2 regions of the Pontibacillus sp. ABV4_188 genome follow, and region 2 is predicted to be linked to the other one. Evidence: riboswitches for the same ligand, from Rfam matches in the RefSeq annotation. Region 2 holds a riboswitch; the other holds the start of a gene.
The links. A riboswitch is a leader RNA that binds a small molecule or an ion and turns the genes downstream of it on or off. The one in region 2 is predicted to bind preQ1.

Region 1 (7,992 bases), 480 kb from region 2:
AGTTGGTAGTCTATTATGATTAAACATGTACTTTAAAGAAAGGACGATTAGATGAATAAAAAAATAATGGATTGGCCCACTTTTATCGGGGCATTATTCCTATTACTTGCAGTAACAATCCCACTCATTTTATTTCCTCAAGAAGGTCAAGTTGTCGTTGACAAACTCAAAGCTTTTATAACCACAAACTTTGGGGTCGTCTTTATGACGGTCGGTCTTGGCATATTCTTATTCCTCCTCTATGTCGCGTTTAGTAAAAACGGTCAAGTTAAACTAGGAGACAAAGGCGAAAAACCTGAATTCAAATCATTCTCCTGGGCAGCCATGTTATTCTGTGCCGGAATCGGTTCTAGTATTTTATACTGGGGTACGATCGAATGGGCTTATTATTATCAAGCTCCACCATTCGCAGTTGAAGGCGGAACGACAGAAGCAATACAATGGGCCAGCGTATACGGTATTTTCCACTGGGGACCAATCGCCTGGGCTATATACACATTACCAGCACTACCGATAGCTTATTTCTATTACGTTCGTAAAAAGCCCGTATTAAAGATTAGTGAAGCATGTCGACCTGTCATAGGTAAACGAGCAGACGGCCTGCTTGGTACGATCATTGACGTTCTATTCATGTTCGGTTTAATGGGAGGCGCTGGTACAACACTCGCGCTTGGAACACCTATGATTGCCGAAGGAATTTCAAGTCTTACAGGCATTGAAGTTACACTTGGTCTTAAAACGGGTATACTACTTGTTTGTACCGTTATCTTTGCCTTTAGTGCTTACTCAGGTTTGAAAAAAGGAATCAAAGTTCTTAGTGATGTAAACTTATGGTTATCACTTTTTCTACTTGCTTTTGTATTTATTTTCGGACCGACGAAGTTTATCTCTGAAACGACGTTTAATAGTATTGGTTTATTAGCCGATAATTTCTTCCACATGGCTACATGGACAGAATCATTTGCTGGTATTAATTCAATCGCTGAAACAAACTTCCCAGAATCATGGACAGTCTTCTACTGGGCTTGGTGGCTTGTATACGCCCCATTCGTTGGACTCTTCATCGCAAGAATCTCAAGAGGTCGTACCATCAAGCAGATGGTTCTTGGAACAATGCTTTACGGTACACTCGGAAGCGTTCTTTTCTTCGGAGTGATCGGAAACTACGGCATGTATATGCAACTTACAGGACAATTTGATGTAATTAACGTCTTAAATACACAAGGAGCACCGGCTGCAATTATTAGTGTGATCGCACAATTGCCGATGGCTCCAATAATGATTACAACCTTTACTGTTCTAGCGATCATCTTCCTTGCAACAACATTTGACTCCAGTTCCTACATACTGGCATCCGTTGTACAGAATTACGTTGAGGAAGAACCATTACGTTGGAATCGCCTATTCTGGGCCTTTGCCCTTTGCCTACTACCACTTACCCTAATGATTTTAGGTGGCTTAGGTACATTACAAACAGCTAGTATCGTCGGAGGAACACCATTATTATTCATTATGATTATGCTAGCCTGGTCATTTATGAAAGCTTCAAACGAAGATATCGTTGCTTCAGATGACTACCAACCAAAAACAATTAATCTAGATTCTAAACAAATCAAACGACGCTTAAAGCGCAAGAAACGCCTTCAAAAAGAAGAAGAAGAAGACTCTCAAGTAAGTTAACCCCCTATTTATATAGAAAGAAAAGGTGCTCCTTCACCAAGGAGCACCTTTTTTATGTAAACTGTATTAAACAATACTATAGAAGATAAGTTTGTTGAAAACTCGAAGCTGAGAGAATGTTTCCGTTCACGTTAGTTTAGTCTAAGGTGGGCCTGGAAACTACCCCCTTTCCTGTGGGGAGCTGGTGAGCCTCCTCAGCCGACACGCCGGCTTCCGGGGTCTCACCGAGGCTCTTCTACCCACGGGAGTCTCGCAGTTTCCAGGCCCACCTATGCCATATAAGAATGAACGAAAACATGCCATATAGGGTGACATCAGATCTACTGATGCGAACTGCGGGCCGTTCCCCTCCTTAAAAGCTAGGGCTTGCTCGGGGACTGCGAGACTCCCGCGGGAAAAGGAGCCTAGGGAAGACCCCACAGAGAGCGAAAGCGAACGAGGAGGCTTCCCAGCTCCCCGCAGGAAAGCGAGTTGTCCCCGAGCAAGCCCAAGCACTCATAAACGTAACGGACCCTCCCAACTGAGATATCCAACAAAAAAAGCAGTACCCTCCAAAAGAGTACTGCTTCACCTTATACACCTCGTCGGTTACCCCACAGCAACGCATGCACTTGAGGCAAGACGCGGACGCGGTTTAATTCGGTCGAGGCCATTACCTGTTCAATAAGCCATTCATACTTCCCTAATAGTCGATGCATCAACTTCGTATCATCCGCCTCTTCCGTATCGTCGTTTCCAACCTGTACGAAGAACGGAATACCAGGATAGCGTTTATGAACTCCTTTGGCATATTCCAAGTCTTCTTCATCAAAGACAACTACTTTTAAACTAGTAGTTAGAGGGTCAAGCTGTTCAATGATTTCATCAAGCTTTTGCCAGTCTGTTTTCATCATCGAGCTTGGTGGCTTCGGTGAAATCGTTAGATCATCAATGCTTGTAAACCAGTCCTGCCACTTACTCCCCTGCGTCTCAAGAGCCACTTCACATCCATTCTCGTGCAAGAGATCAACAAGTTGGCTCATATGTTTTAACAATCCAGGATTTCCACCAGAGATCGTAACGTGATCAAAGGATGCTCCACCAACTTCTTTTAGCTCAACAAAGATTTCCTCAGCTGTTAGTAAACGAATGTCCTCTTTCGCACTTCCGTCCCAAGTGAAGGCGGAGTCGCACCAGGCACAGCTGTAATCGCAGCCAGCTGTTCGAACAAACATCGTCTTTCGTCCAACAACCATTCCTTCTCCTTGAATGGTCGGCCCGAATATTTCTAAAACAGGAAGTTTACTCAAGCTCCATCCACTCCCTTCTGGCCTCTGCAAAGCTTGTTGGTGTTTCATAAAGCTTTACAAATTCAACACGAAGGGACTGATCGTTTTGCGGTAATGCGCCCGACATCTTCTCATAAATCCATACGACCATGTTTTCAGCAGTTGTATTCATTAAAGGTAGTGTTTCATTGATGTAGCGATGATCTAAGTGGACTTCAATTTGTTCTTTCCAAATTTGCTTAATGTCCCCAAAGTCCATGACGATACCAATATCATCCGTGTAACCACTAATACCAAACACCACACGATACGTGTGTCCGTGCAGGTTTTTACATTTCCCTTCATAACAGTGCAGATGGTGCGCAGCATCAAACGTAAATTCTTTACTGACCATGACACGCTTCTTATGATACTGAAGGTCACTACGCCTAATATCCTGATCAATTTTCTGTAAGTCTTCTACGATGCGAAATCCATATTGATCCATAGCCATTATGCGTTCGCTCCTTCTTTTTGATTTATATAAGTGTCTAAACCGTTTTGTCTCAATTTACAGGAGGGACATTCCCCACAGCCAGAGCCACGAACACCGTGGTAACACGTTAATGTACGTTCCTTCACGTACGTAAGAGCATTAAGATCATCCGCAAGCTCCCATGTTTGCGCTTTGTCTAACCACATTAAAGGTGTATGAACCACGAACTGATCGTCCATTGAAAGATTAAGAGTTACGTTAAGAGATTTAATAAATACATCACGGCAATCTGGATAGCCACTAAAGTCTGTCTCACAAACTCCTGTCACTATATGCTGAGCTCCAATTTGTTTACCCATAATAGATGCAAAGGATAAGAATAATAGATTTCGACCCGGTACAAATGTAGATGGAAGGTCGCCACCTTCCCCATCTTTCACCTCTATATCATCTCTAGTAAGAGCATTAGGTGCCAACTGACTCAATAACGACATATCAAGAATCGTATGTTTTACACCTAAATCCTCAGCGATCTCCTTTGCTACTTCAATTTCTTCATCATGACGCTGATTGTAATCAAACGTCACTGCCTCTACTTCATCAAAATGCTTCATTGCCCAGAAAAGGCAAGTTGTACTATCCTGTCCCCCACTAAACACAACAAGGGCTTTCTTATTATCCATAAAAAAAATTCTCCTTTCACTATAAAAAGAGAATTCTACACACCCATACTTCAATCCGAACTAAATAAAAAAACCATACCTAAGGCGAAGGTATAGTTCGATCCTTAGTTTTTTATAGAGGGTGTAGCTAGAACCTCTCCCGCATCAACCATGCAGATTTTCATTCAATTTTTTCTACTTGATTGTAACATAGACCGTATTAAAACGTAAGATACTGAGACAAAATTGGATTGGTCCTTTTCGGTAAAAGGTGCTTGGGCTTGTTGGGGGACAACTCGCTTTCCTGCGGGGAGCTGGGAAGCCTCCTCGTTCGCTACGCTCTCTGTGGGGTCTCCCCTAGGCTCCTCTTCCCGCGGGAGTCTCGCTGTCCCCCAACAATCCCTGACACAGGTAGTTGAAAGGACCCTCTCTCCCCCCTCCAAGAGATAGCATGTTTCCGTTCCTCAATACTTGGCAAAGGTGGGCCGGGAAACTGCGAGACTCCTGCGGGAGAAAGAGCTAGACGAGATCCCGCAGGGCGGTTTCCCCGAGGAAGCTCGACAGCTCGCCCGCGGAAAGCGAGTAGATTCCCGGCCCACCTTACCCAACACAAACGTAAACGGAAACATTCACTAAACTTCCCCCCCCTCCATCTTACTAACTATATAAAAATACTTACATAAATCAAGACATTAAATATGTCCATACAAAAAAAGAAAGCTAGCAGCTCGTTTCCAAGGTGCTAGCTTTCTCTTATGGGAGTGGTTTTTACAATTTAGGAGTCTTTTTACAATGCACACGGGGTAAAAGATCCTCCAATTGCATAAAGGGAAAAAGTCGCCAAACCTTTCTATCTAAACCGGTTAAACATTTGTGGGACACGGAGTTCATTAAGCCAAAGGATATTGTTTAAACCTGACGCAATCGACAATAACGAAAGGGGGGCGTTTGGCGACTTTTTTATGGGTAAAAGGTGGTCAATGGCGTTTGACCTTCTATAATGTATCAAGTTGAAAATGCTTTCAGCAACATTAAATACTTGGAAATCAAGATGTTTTTATTTTCTCAATAATCCAAACAAAGAAATATAGGAGATTTACCAGTTATTAATTTCATTAAACTAGCATCTCCGATATGATGGGAGGAGCACGAATAAGCCGGAGGTGTAAAAAATGAACAATTATCATAAACTTTATGAATACATAAACAATAACCTATCAGATATAACAGAAACATGGTTAAACATGCACGAAAATGATGTAACTACCTACTACTCTTCAACAAAGAGCACCACGAGTAAAGACCAGCTAAGGGAGGAGAATAACCAATTAATCGAATCCCTGTCGAATGTGTTTATTTCTGAAAAAACGGATCCGAATCTCGAACTAAAAGAATGGGCAGAGCAAATCTCGGAGAAACGAGTTGGAGAACAGGTTCCTATTAATGAAGTACTAGGACAGTTTTCAAATTTCCGCAAAGCGATTTGGCAACACCTTAAGACGTTTGCCTATGAATATAATATCGGAATTGAACAGGCGATGAATATCGGCCAAATGTATAACGACGCACAAGACTATGTAATTTATCAGTTCTCGAAGCATTATTACGAAACAAGCATTCGTCAAATTCATACTCAACAACAACTCATCAATGAATTAAGTGCACCCGTTATACCTATTACAGACAAAGAAGCAATCATTCCTCTTATCGGGGATCTGGATCCTGAGCGTACAAAACATATCCAAGAGCATACGTTAGAACAATGCAACCAGCACCCTTACGAGACGATTTACCTTGATATGTCAGGTGTTCAGAACATTGACACCCTTGTAGCTCACCACTTGTATCAACTTATTCAATCTCTAGATCTTTTAGGAGTAAAGTCTGTCCTTTGCGGTATGAATCCAAAAGTGGCCCAAGTGGCGATTCAACTTGGTATCAACTTCTCCAAGGTCCCTATCAAAAGCACGCTTTATCATGCACTTGAAGAGGCATCCTTACACCAGGAAAAATAATTCTTATAAGTCTAAAAGACTCAACCATACATATATGCTTGAGTCTTTTTTTGCTAACTATTTCCTTTTTCTTCATGTTTTATGGTTTAATTATAACTGTAGGAGGGTATTTCCCTAAGGAATTGGTTATAGGAGGAAAGTCTTATGCATGCATTTGCTAATCAGATACAAACCTATTCATTTGAAGACGATGGAGAGATTCCAAATAGTCCGCTTCCACTATTGGTTTATCCAGGGGTACTTAACGAATATATCGACCATCTGGATGAGCTCTTTTTGCAAAAAGGTTGGCACAGTACTTGGATTGGTTCGATCTTCCCCCACCACCATTATCACAGCACCGCCCATGAGGTGCTAGGGGTTCTAAGCGGTGAAGCAACAGTTCAATTTGGCGGTCAAAGTGGACGCAAAATAGAAGTATCACCCGGTGATGTTATCATGATCCCAGCGGGTGTAGGTCACAAAAAGCTTTATGGTTCAAAAGAATTTCTTGTTGTCGGAGCTTATCCAGATGGGCAGTACAAAGATATACGGAACGGCAAACGGAACGAGCGCCCTGAAGTCTTACACAACATTAAAGAGGTCCCTCTCCCCTCAACAGACCCTGTATTCGGAGACGATCTTCTTTTCTTACAGTTTTGGAGCTAACCATGAATAGGCGGTACATATAAGAAGAGGCCCTCACCAAATGAGAGCCTCTTCTTATTAGCGTGAATGATTAAGAAACTGTCTCAGCTGTGTAATTATCTCCCTTCCCTCAATTCTTCCCGCCATAAGTCAGTAACCTTGAAAACTCGAATCTGAGACACTTGGTAAGGATAGGTCCGTTGCCAGAAATGTAGTTGGGCAGTCTTGGGGACAACTCGCTTTCCTGCGGGGAGTTGGGAAGCGAGTGATTTCCAGGTCCACCTTACACTCTATCCAAGCTGACGGAAACATCTCTATCTTTCGCAAAACAAAAACTATCTCGCATTCAAACCTTCCATCCATATAAGGGAGCTTATGTGAAAGCAATCAACATTTACTATTAACAGAGACAAAAAAAGTCTGACCTACAATGGTAGATCAGACTTTCCCGGATGCGATTAAAGGTCGAGACTCTGGCTCTTTCTCTAATTCAGGATCAGACACGGTTTGTGGCATCAACCAAAAGGCATACCATCCACCTTCCTTAATGATAGAGTTGTAAGCTGATAACGTGAGGCCAGAAGCTTCAGCTAACTCTTCGATATCTTCAGATGAAGGAAGAGCATATAAGTTAGAGTGGGCCGTAAAGAAACTATTAAAGGCACTAGAGAATGCCTGTCCCTGTGAAGTTTCATTTACTGGTGTGATTACTGAGATGCGACCGTCTTCAGATAACCAGGTCGTTAAATTACTCAAAAGTTCTGTGCGTGCCATCGGGTCTAAGTAATGAAACACATTATGCAATAGAATTAAATCAGCTTTTTGGCCTTCTTCAGGGCGCCAGTCACTTGCATCTGCAACGATATAATCTATATTGTCATATCCCGCTGATGCCTTTTTGGCTGATTCCACTACCCGTTCGTTCACATCTACACCAAGCATTTGTACTTCAGGGAAATCTTTTGAAAGCTTCCTCAAGTAACCTCCATGCCCACAACCTAAGTCAATCACGGTTTCTACATTATGTTCTTTCATCATCTTCTTAATCCGACGTATAGCGAAGTGTTCTAGAAGTGTAGACGTTTCCGCAACTACATCTCCGAATTTCTCATGATTGAATACTGCGCGCTCATTTGATTTCATGTATTTCGGATAAGCAAGTAATGTAGGAATATGCAGTTCCATCATTTCTTTTAAGAGAGCCCCTACACTGTTAGATCCTTCTTCAAGAAACTCCCCGCAGTGATGTTTAGAGGTACGATACC
Region 2 (7,992 bases):
ATAGTTACAACTTCATGACCAGCTTCTTTAAATGCCTTAACCGGATCTGTGTATTCTACGTCTTCAAAAAGTTCTGTTACGACACATGCAATTTTACTCATGATGATCTCCTTTCTTTGGCTTTGATTACATTTCCTATATTTCCCTCACAGTAATTCTTTAAACCACTCAACTGGTTATTGGCTATCACTCATTTGAAACTGCTGAAAGATAGCTCCTTCTCCCTCTGGGTAAACCGTTCTGCCGGCAATCGTGTTAATCATTTTTATATTTCTACTGACAGAGAGACCTAAATTATTAGCACCCGTCCCATGAGAATGACTGATGTTTGTCGTAACAAATATCTTATGATCGCGCTTTTGTTTAAATACGATTTCACAGTTACGAGCGACTTTAAATAGGTTCTCATCTTCGTAGACAACCCCTTGAGCGAAACGATTGTTAAACCAGTCGGGAATATTAGGCTTATACCCGGTCGCCAAAATCACTTTGTCTGTGTTATAAGTGAAGGCTTGATCTGATTGCCATTGATGACAATGAAGCATATAACCTTTTTCACTAGTCTCAATTGAATTCACTTCAGTCAAAGGCTGGATTGTAACGTTGTTTTGGTTTGAACCGATCGAACGATGGTAAAGCCAGTTATAAATATTACTAAGAGTCGAAGGATCAACTCCATTTTGTAAAGAGTCCAGATCAGACAAGGTGTCTTTCCTTTGATTGTACGTTAAGGAGTGGAAATAACTCACATAATCAGGAGAAAAGAATTCTTGTGGTAATTTAGCTGTATCTAGCTGAAAAAGGCCAGGTGAACGTGTTAGCCAAGTTATCTCATAACCATAATGCCCTTGTTCTGCCAAAAGATCTTCAACAATCTCAGCGGCACTTTGACCTGAACCTATTACAGTTACACTATCCCCTTTCACGACTTCATCTTTCTTATATAAATAGCGACTCGTATGCACAACGTCCTCTTTAGGTAACCCTTCCATTCCATCTAGTATGAGAGGAGAACTACCTGTCCCCATCACGATATGTTTAGCGCTATAGCATTCCCTTTCGCCCGTATTCATATCTTCTACTATGACTTTATAGTAACGAGACTCCTCACTTTGAGCTTCCTCAACATCTACAACTTTTTTACTAAAATGCAAATGATCAAGTTGACCTGCTACCCATTGCAAATACTCATTGTACTCTTCGCGCGGAGCCTGAAGTTCTTGGAAAAAGAAAAATGGGTACAAACGATTCTGCTTATGTAAATAATTGACGAAAGAAAAGCGATTCGTCGGATCTGCAAATGTTACTAAGTCAGCAAGAAATGGTACCTGCATATTTGTCCCTTTGATTAACATTCCCGGGTGCCATTCCAATTGGTCTGTTTGCTCGAAGAACAATCCATTTAAATCTTCCACTGGTTCTAATAGTGCTGCTAATCCTAAATTAAAGGGGCCTACCCCAACACCGATTACATCATATAGTTGTTTTGACATTCTAAATCCACCTTTAGTAGAGAGTCTTCTTTATTTTCCCTCAATATCAGGAAAATAAAACAAAAAGAGTAACCTCTAGCATATAGAGGTTACTCTTTTTGTATACATCCAATAGGTAAAAGATAGTGAGAGGGGATAACTCTTTGTATGGTATAGTACATGCCATCACCATAGGTACTCTTTCTATACTAATTGTCTATATCGTTATGCTTCGTAATGGAGAATATTACTTACTTCTTCATTCTCACGAAGAAGATCCTTTAATGTGTATTGATTTAAAACATAGAAAAAAGACTGTAGAGCCTCTTCTAAAGCATATTTTAGCTGCTCTGATGGTTTTAAAGCTCTCTCTTTAGAATCAGTCTGACCATAATCAATTAGGACAAAATCACTCTCCATTTTTCGAATGACGTCTCCTAAATTGATATTCTCTGGCCTTTCTAATAGCTTAATCCCACCCGACCTGCCTCTGACTGTTTGAATTAATTCTAACTTTCCAAGGTGAAAAACCACTTTGCTTAAGTGGTTTTGGGAGATATCAAATGCTTGAGAAATTTCTTTAATTGATGATAGATGATCTTGTTCTTTAGAACCTACATAAACAAGAACCCTTAGAGAGTAATCCGTGTACTTTTTTAGACGCATGCATTTTGCTCCTTTATTGCCGTCTGCTTTTATTATATTATTATAGCAAAAAAACTAGTACAAACGAACAGAAAAAAAGAGTTTTTTCACCTTCATCTCTTTATAAATACTGGTGTATCAATCACGAAAAGGGGGTATTACTGTTATATAAACTGCATAAACCTTAAATTAAAACTACCTTAAAGAATGTTTTTTAGTGTAAATTTATTATATTACATTAAATATACTATAAAACAAACATATTACTCATGCCCTTTTTTGAGCTCCATTTTGCACAAGTGGGGATATGAGAAATATAAGGATTAGTTCTATAAAGAGTCTAACTTTTAAAAAGGTAGCTTCAGAGAAAAAAGCGATCCTTATAGCTAAACTTAAAAACAAGTAAAAAAGCTGTTCCAAATGGAACAGCTTTTTTGGTTATTCTTCTAAAGTTGAAACATCCCCTGTAGGTAAGCCTAGCTCCCATGATTTCAATAGTCTTCTCATAATCTTACCACTTCGGGTCTTAGGAATTGTATCTTTTACTTCTAGTTCACGAGGGGCCGCATGGGCACTTAGCCCTTTCTTAACAAACTGACGAATATCCTCAAGTAACTCTTCCGACTCAGTGTATCCATCATTTAATGTAATAAACGCTTTAATAATTTCTCCTCGCTCGGGGTCTGGTTTACCAATAACTCCAGCCTCTGATACAGCAGGATGTTCAATTAGTTTACTTTCTACTTCAAATGGGCCAACTCGCTCCCCAGAAGTATTAATAACATCGTCTAATCGCCCCTGGAACCAAAAGTACCCCTCTTCATCCTTGTAGGCACTATCTCCTGATATATACCAGCCATTTAAGAAGTAGCTCTCATATTTCTCAGGTCGCTTCCATATTGCACGCATCATGGATGGCCATGGTGCCTTAATGGCTAAATTCCCCATCTGATTTGGAGGAAGTTCGTTCCCTTCATTATCTATGATAGAAGCAACAATACCTGGGAAAGGTTTCCCCATTGATCCTGGTTTCATATCAAGAGCAGGGAAATTACAGATTAATTGCGCCCCAGTTTCAGTCATCCACCACGTATCATGAATGCGAAGCTCCAATGCACTCATTCCCCAGGCAATAACTTCAGGGTTTAAAGGCTCCCCAACACTTAAAACATGACGGAGATTCGTTAAGTTATATTCCTTCACAATATCTTCCCCGGCACTCATTAATTTACGGAACGCTGTAGGAGCTGAATACCAAACGGTAACTTCTTTTTCTTGCAACGTCTCGTACCATTGTTCAGGACTAAAGCGCCCCCCACGGACTAAGTTTGTCACACCGTTAAGCCAAGGAGCGAAAATCCCATAACTCGTACCCGTTACCCAACCTGGATCAGCTGTACACCAGTAGATATCGTCTTCTTTTAAATCAAGCACCCATTTACCTGTTTGATAATGTTGGAGCATAGCGTTGTGAACATGATAAACTCCTTTTGGCTTCCCTGTTGAACCGGATGTATAATGAAGAAGCATTCCATCTTCTAAATCAACCCATTCTACATCAAAGCTCTTAGAAGCCTCTTTCATCTCAGCATGATAGTCAATATAAGCTTCCCCTTTTTGATCTGATTCGCCAACTAAGACTACCTTTTTCAGATGAGGCAAATCATTAAAAGGGACACGCTCTAATAATTCAGGAGTAGTGACTAGCATAGAAGCTTCACTATCTTCTAACCGGTCACGAACCGCTTGTTCCATAAATGCCTCAAATAGAGGACCAGCAATGGCTCCAACTTTCAGAATTCCAAGGAATGCCGCATAAAATTCCGGACTACGGGGCATGAACAAAAAAACTCGATCTTCTTTCTCCACCCCATGTTTCTTCAGTACGTTAGCAAATTGATTGCTTGATTGTTTTAAATCAGTAAAAGTTAGCTTCTCTTCTCGATCAGGAGCAGAATAAATAAGTGCAATTTGATCCGCTTTATCTGGGTTTTCAGCATGACGGTCAATGGCTTCATACGCAATATTTACTTTACCTGTCGTATGCCAGCTAAAATTGGATTTAGCTTCATCCCAATTAAAATTCTGATACGTTTCTCCATAGTTGTTCATGTTGAATTTTCCACTTTTGGTCTCAATACGTTGCATGTTCATCCAATCACCTCGTCCCCATTTTGTAAACGATTACAGATCTCATTAAAAAAAGAGAGTATCGCTTTAAACTTAAACTATTTAAAAATTCCGTTAATTACTTCTATTGTATGTGATTCATTTGTAAATTTAAAGCCATAACCCTCACAATAATTGGAATTACCTAATTCATTCAGAAAAAAAGCCCTGTAAGGCTCACCCTACAGGACTTTTAACATGACAATTTTTTATTTTTTCTTTGAGTTATAATCCATATAAACAACCTGAGTAACAAGGAAGTCTTCTAAACCGTGCTTACCATCTGCACCACCTATACCGGATTTACGAATACCTTGGTGGTAACCTTGAACAGCTTCCATATTCTCACGGTTTACATAGGTTTCACCGAACTTCAATTCATTTACGATACGCATCGCTTCACTTAGATCTTCTGTATAAACAGAAGAAGAGAGGCCATAGTCTGTATCGTTCCCTTTTTCAATAGCTTCATCTATTGTAGAGAAAGTCGAAACTGGAATAACAGGCCCAAAGATTTCTTCTTGGATAACAGTCATATCATGTGTGACATCAGCTAAAATAGTTGGTTCATAGAAGAACCCTGATGCCTGATCTCCACGTTTCCCGCCTGTTACAATACGCGCACCTTCATTTACAGCACTCTCTACCATCTTCTCAACCTCTTGTATACGGTCTTCACTAATTAACGGACCTACATCAGCATTTTTATCCTGAAGTGGGTTACCTAACGTTTTACCTTCAAAGGATTTTTGAAGACGATTGATGAATTCCTCTGCAATGCTCTCATGTACATACACCCTTTCAGCATTTGTACAAGCCTGCCCGTTATTAATTAAACGAGACTGCGTCACGTTTTCAACGGCTACATCGAGATCCGCGTTGGCAGTTACAATAGCAGGTGCTTTACCACCTAATTCAAGATTTACTTTAGTAATGTTCTGCGCTGCAGCTTCCATAACCTTCGTGCCTGCTCCAACACTACCAGTCATAGAGATCATATGAACCTTTTCATGAGTAGCCATCGCATTCCCTAATGTTCCACCCGTTCCGGTAATATAGTTATAAATTCCATTTGGCAGATCCATTTCATCAATGATCTTTGTAAATTCCGCTGCTGTATTTGGGGTTTGTTGACTTGGTTTCAATACAATAGAACAACCTGTGACAAGAGAGGTTGCTACTTTTCGAGCTAAGATAAATACAGGGAAGTTCCAAGGGACAATACCTGCAACAACACCGATAGGCTTCTTATAAACCATAATGTTTTCATTAGGACGGTCGCTTGGTACAATCTCACCTTCAATTCTACGCGCCCATTCGGACATGTAACGGAAGTAGTCTATCGCAAGGTCTACTTCTCCACTTGCTAGTTCATAAGCTTTTCCTTGTTCTTCTTGCAATAATTGAATAAATGTTTCGCGTTTTTCAGCAATTTTATCGCCCATCTTACGTACCGCTTCGCCACGCTTAACAGCTGGAGTTAGCTCCCAATCCTTCTGGGCATTAAATGCTGCTTCAACAGCTTTATTTACATCTTCTTCAGTTCCCTTAGGGGTTCTTGAAATGACTTCTTCCGTTGAGGGGTTTATGATATCAATATACTCACTACCTGTAGACTCAACATATTCGCCGTTAATGTATAATTTATGGGTTTGCATGAGAATCCTCCTTAAATGAGTGTTCCCAGTAAATTTACCTCAGAATCTAACTATCAAAACTTTTGAGTAGGCTGTAGCGGTTCGTTGACACCGTTATCTGCCGCTTATATACTTGGTATGAACAGTATAGGACATTCCGTATAGGGAGAGGTTCTAGCTAAACCCTCTATAAAAAACTAAAGAACAAGAGGTGGGTCTTCTATAAAAGGAGTCATCCTCTTTTTTTGTTCTTTGAGAAAGTGGTGACCGACTATGGCAGGAAGAAAAGATGAAGAATTAGAAGGAGTTACGTTACTTGGCAACCAAGGCACAAGTTACTCTTTTGACTACGACCCTGAAGTATTAGAATCATTTGATAACAAACATCCACAGCGTGATTATTTCGTAAAATTTAATTGCCCTGAATTTACAACACTATGCCCTAAAACAGGCCAACCTGACTTTGCAACCATCTATATTAGCTACATTCCAGGTGAAAAGATGGTAGAAAGCAAATCCTTAAAACTCTACCTATTCAGCTTCCGTAACCACGGAGACTTCCATGAAGACAGCATGAACATTATCATGAACGACCTGATCAACCTCATGGACCCCCGTTACATCGAAGTATGGGGCAAATTCACCCCAAGAGGCGGCATATCCATCGACCCATACTGCAACTACGGAAAACCCAACACCAAATACGAAAAAATCGCCGAACACCGCCTGATGAATCATGATATGTATCCGGAAACTATTGATAATAGATAGAAAAGCACAGGCGGGGTGCCCAGGGCCGTACGGATAAGCAAGCTGCCGGAAGTGGCGTTTAGCCACTGCAGGTAGATTGCTTATCACGCTAGGCCCTCCCCGCCGGAGCTGGACATCAGAAAAGCGCAGGCGACTGTTCAGCTTAATAGGAAGTGGCAGAAGGCCACTGGAGTTAGCTTGCTTATGACGCTAGGGGCTAGGAGCCGGAGCTAGACACTAGAAAAGCACAGGCGGGGCGCCCAGGGTTGAATCGGAAGCTCGACTAAAATCGCCACGTCAATAGCCAACGTCGAGCGACCCCACATCCTGTGGGGCCGGAGCTAGACACAAAAAAGCCAAGTACAAAAAGTACTTGGCTTTTTACTATTCTTTTTTAGGTTCCTTCACTGCTTTAGGCTCTTCATCATCATCTAATAATTCCCTCGTAGATTGCTTAAATTCAGCTAAGGTTTTCCCAAAGGCTGCACCAATCTCTGGTAGCTTCTTTGGACCAAATAAGATGAGGGATAGAATTAAAATTAGCACTAAACCCGGGATTCCGATTTGAGGAAGCATAAGGCTTCACTCCTTCTGTTTAAAATTAAACGAGAGAACCACCATTTTTACGATATTTTTTAATACCTTCAGCAGCACGATAAGCTAGTGCGCCAACTGTATCCGTCGGGTTCACACCACCATTATGAGCAAAGGCTGAAGCTCCTACAACAAATAAGTTATCAGCATTCCAATGCTGTAAGTAGCTATTTACAACAGAGCTATTTGGATCTGCCCCCATAATGGCTCCACCTGTATTATGTGTCGTTTGGTAAGGTACAATACTGTAATCTGTTAATTCAGGGTTTGGAACTGTTTTAGAAGCTCCCATTTTCTCTGAGATTTCTGCTGTTTTTTTAGTAATATATTTTTGAAGCTTCTTATCCTGATCGGTAAAGTTATAGGTCATGCGCAACAACGGAAGTCCATATGCATCTTTGTACGTCGGATCAAGATCTAAGAAGTTCTCCTTATAAGGTAGAGATGCACCCTGTGACCCGATCGTTAATGTACGGGTATAATACTTAATTGAGTTGCTTTTAAACTCTTTCCCCCACCTTGGAGTATCCGGAGGAGTTGGGTTGTTGGCAATAGGGCGTTTCCCAGTTTGAGTAATGGAAATAACGCCTCCATGAATGAAATCCAAATCAGAATGGTCAAAGTTATCCCCATAGAAATCATTGATAGAAGTACCAAGTGCACCGGCTCCCATAAAGGTATTAAATTGTTCTTCTTCATAAAAACCTGTAGCTCCAGGAAGGATT

Region 1: linked by a shared signal. The riboswitch ahead of queC (7-cyano-7-deazaguanine synthase QueC) and the one ahead of queF (preQ(1) synthase) in region 2 are both predicted to bind preQ1.

The regions. Positions count from the first base shown of each region.
Region 1 is NZ_CM149975.1:501,504-509,495, reverse strand. It holds gene ACYX4O_RS02660 (BCCT family transporter) at 52-1,680, shown strand; gene queE (7-carboxy-7-deazaguanine synthase QueE) at 2,253-3,017, opposite strand; gene queD (6-carboxytetrahydropterin synthase QueD) at 2,962-3,441, opposite strand; gene queC (7-cyano-7-deazaguanine synthase QueC) at 3,441-4,106, opposite strand; PreQ1 riboswitch class I at 4,205-4,249, opposite strand; gene ACYX4O_RS02640 (STAS domain-containing protein) at 5,258-6,100, shown strand; gene ACYX4O_RS02635 (cupin domain-containing protein) at 6,245-6,748, shown strand; gene ACYX4O_RS02630 (methyltransferase domain-containing protein) at 7,166-7,992, opposite strand, start outside.
Region 2 is NZ_CM149975.1:23,144-31,135, reverse strand. It holds gene ACYX4O_RS00145 (type 1 glutamine amidotransferase domain-containing protein) at 1-104, opposite strand, end outside; gene ACYX4O_RS00140 (lysine N(6)-hydroxylase/L-ornithine N(5)-oxygenase family protein) at 177-1,493, opposite strand; gene ACYX4O_RS00135 (RrF2 family transcriptional regulator) at 1,698-2,138, opposite strand; gene acsA (acetate--CoA ligase) at 2,556-4,271, opposite strand; gene aldA (aldehyde dehydrogenase) at 4,496-5,944, opposite strand; PreQ1 riboswitch class I at 6,086-6,130, shown strand; gene queF (preQ(1) synthase) at 6,197-6,694, shown strand; gene ACYX4O_RS00115 (twin-arginine translocase TatA/TatE family subunit) at 7,058-7,249, opposite strand; gene ACYX4O_RS00110 (GMC family oxidoreductase) at 7,275-7,992, opposite strand, start outside.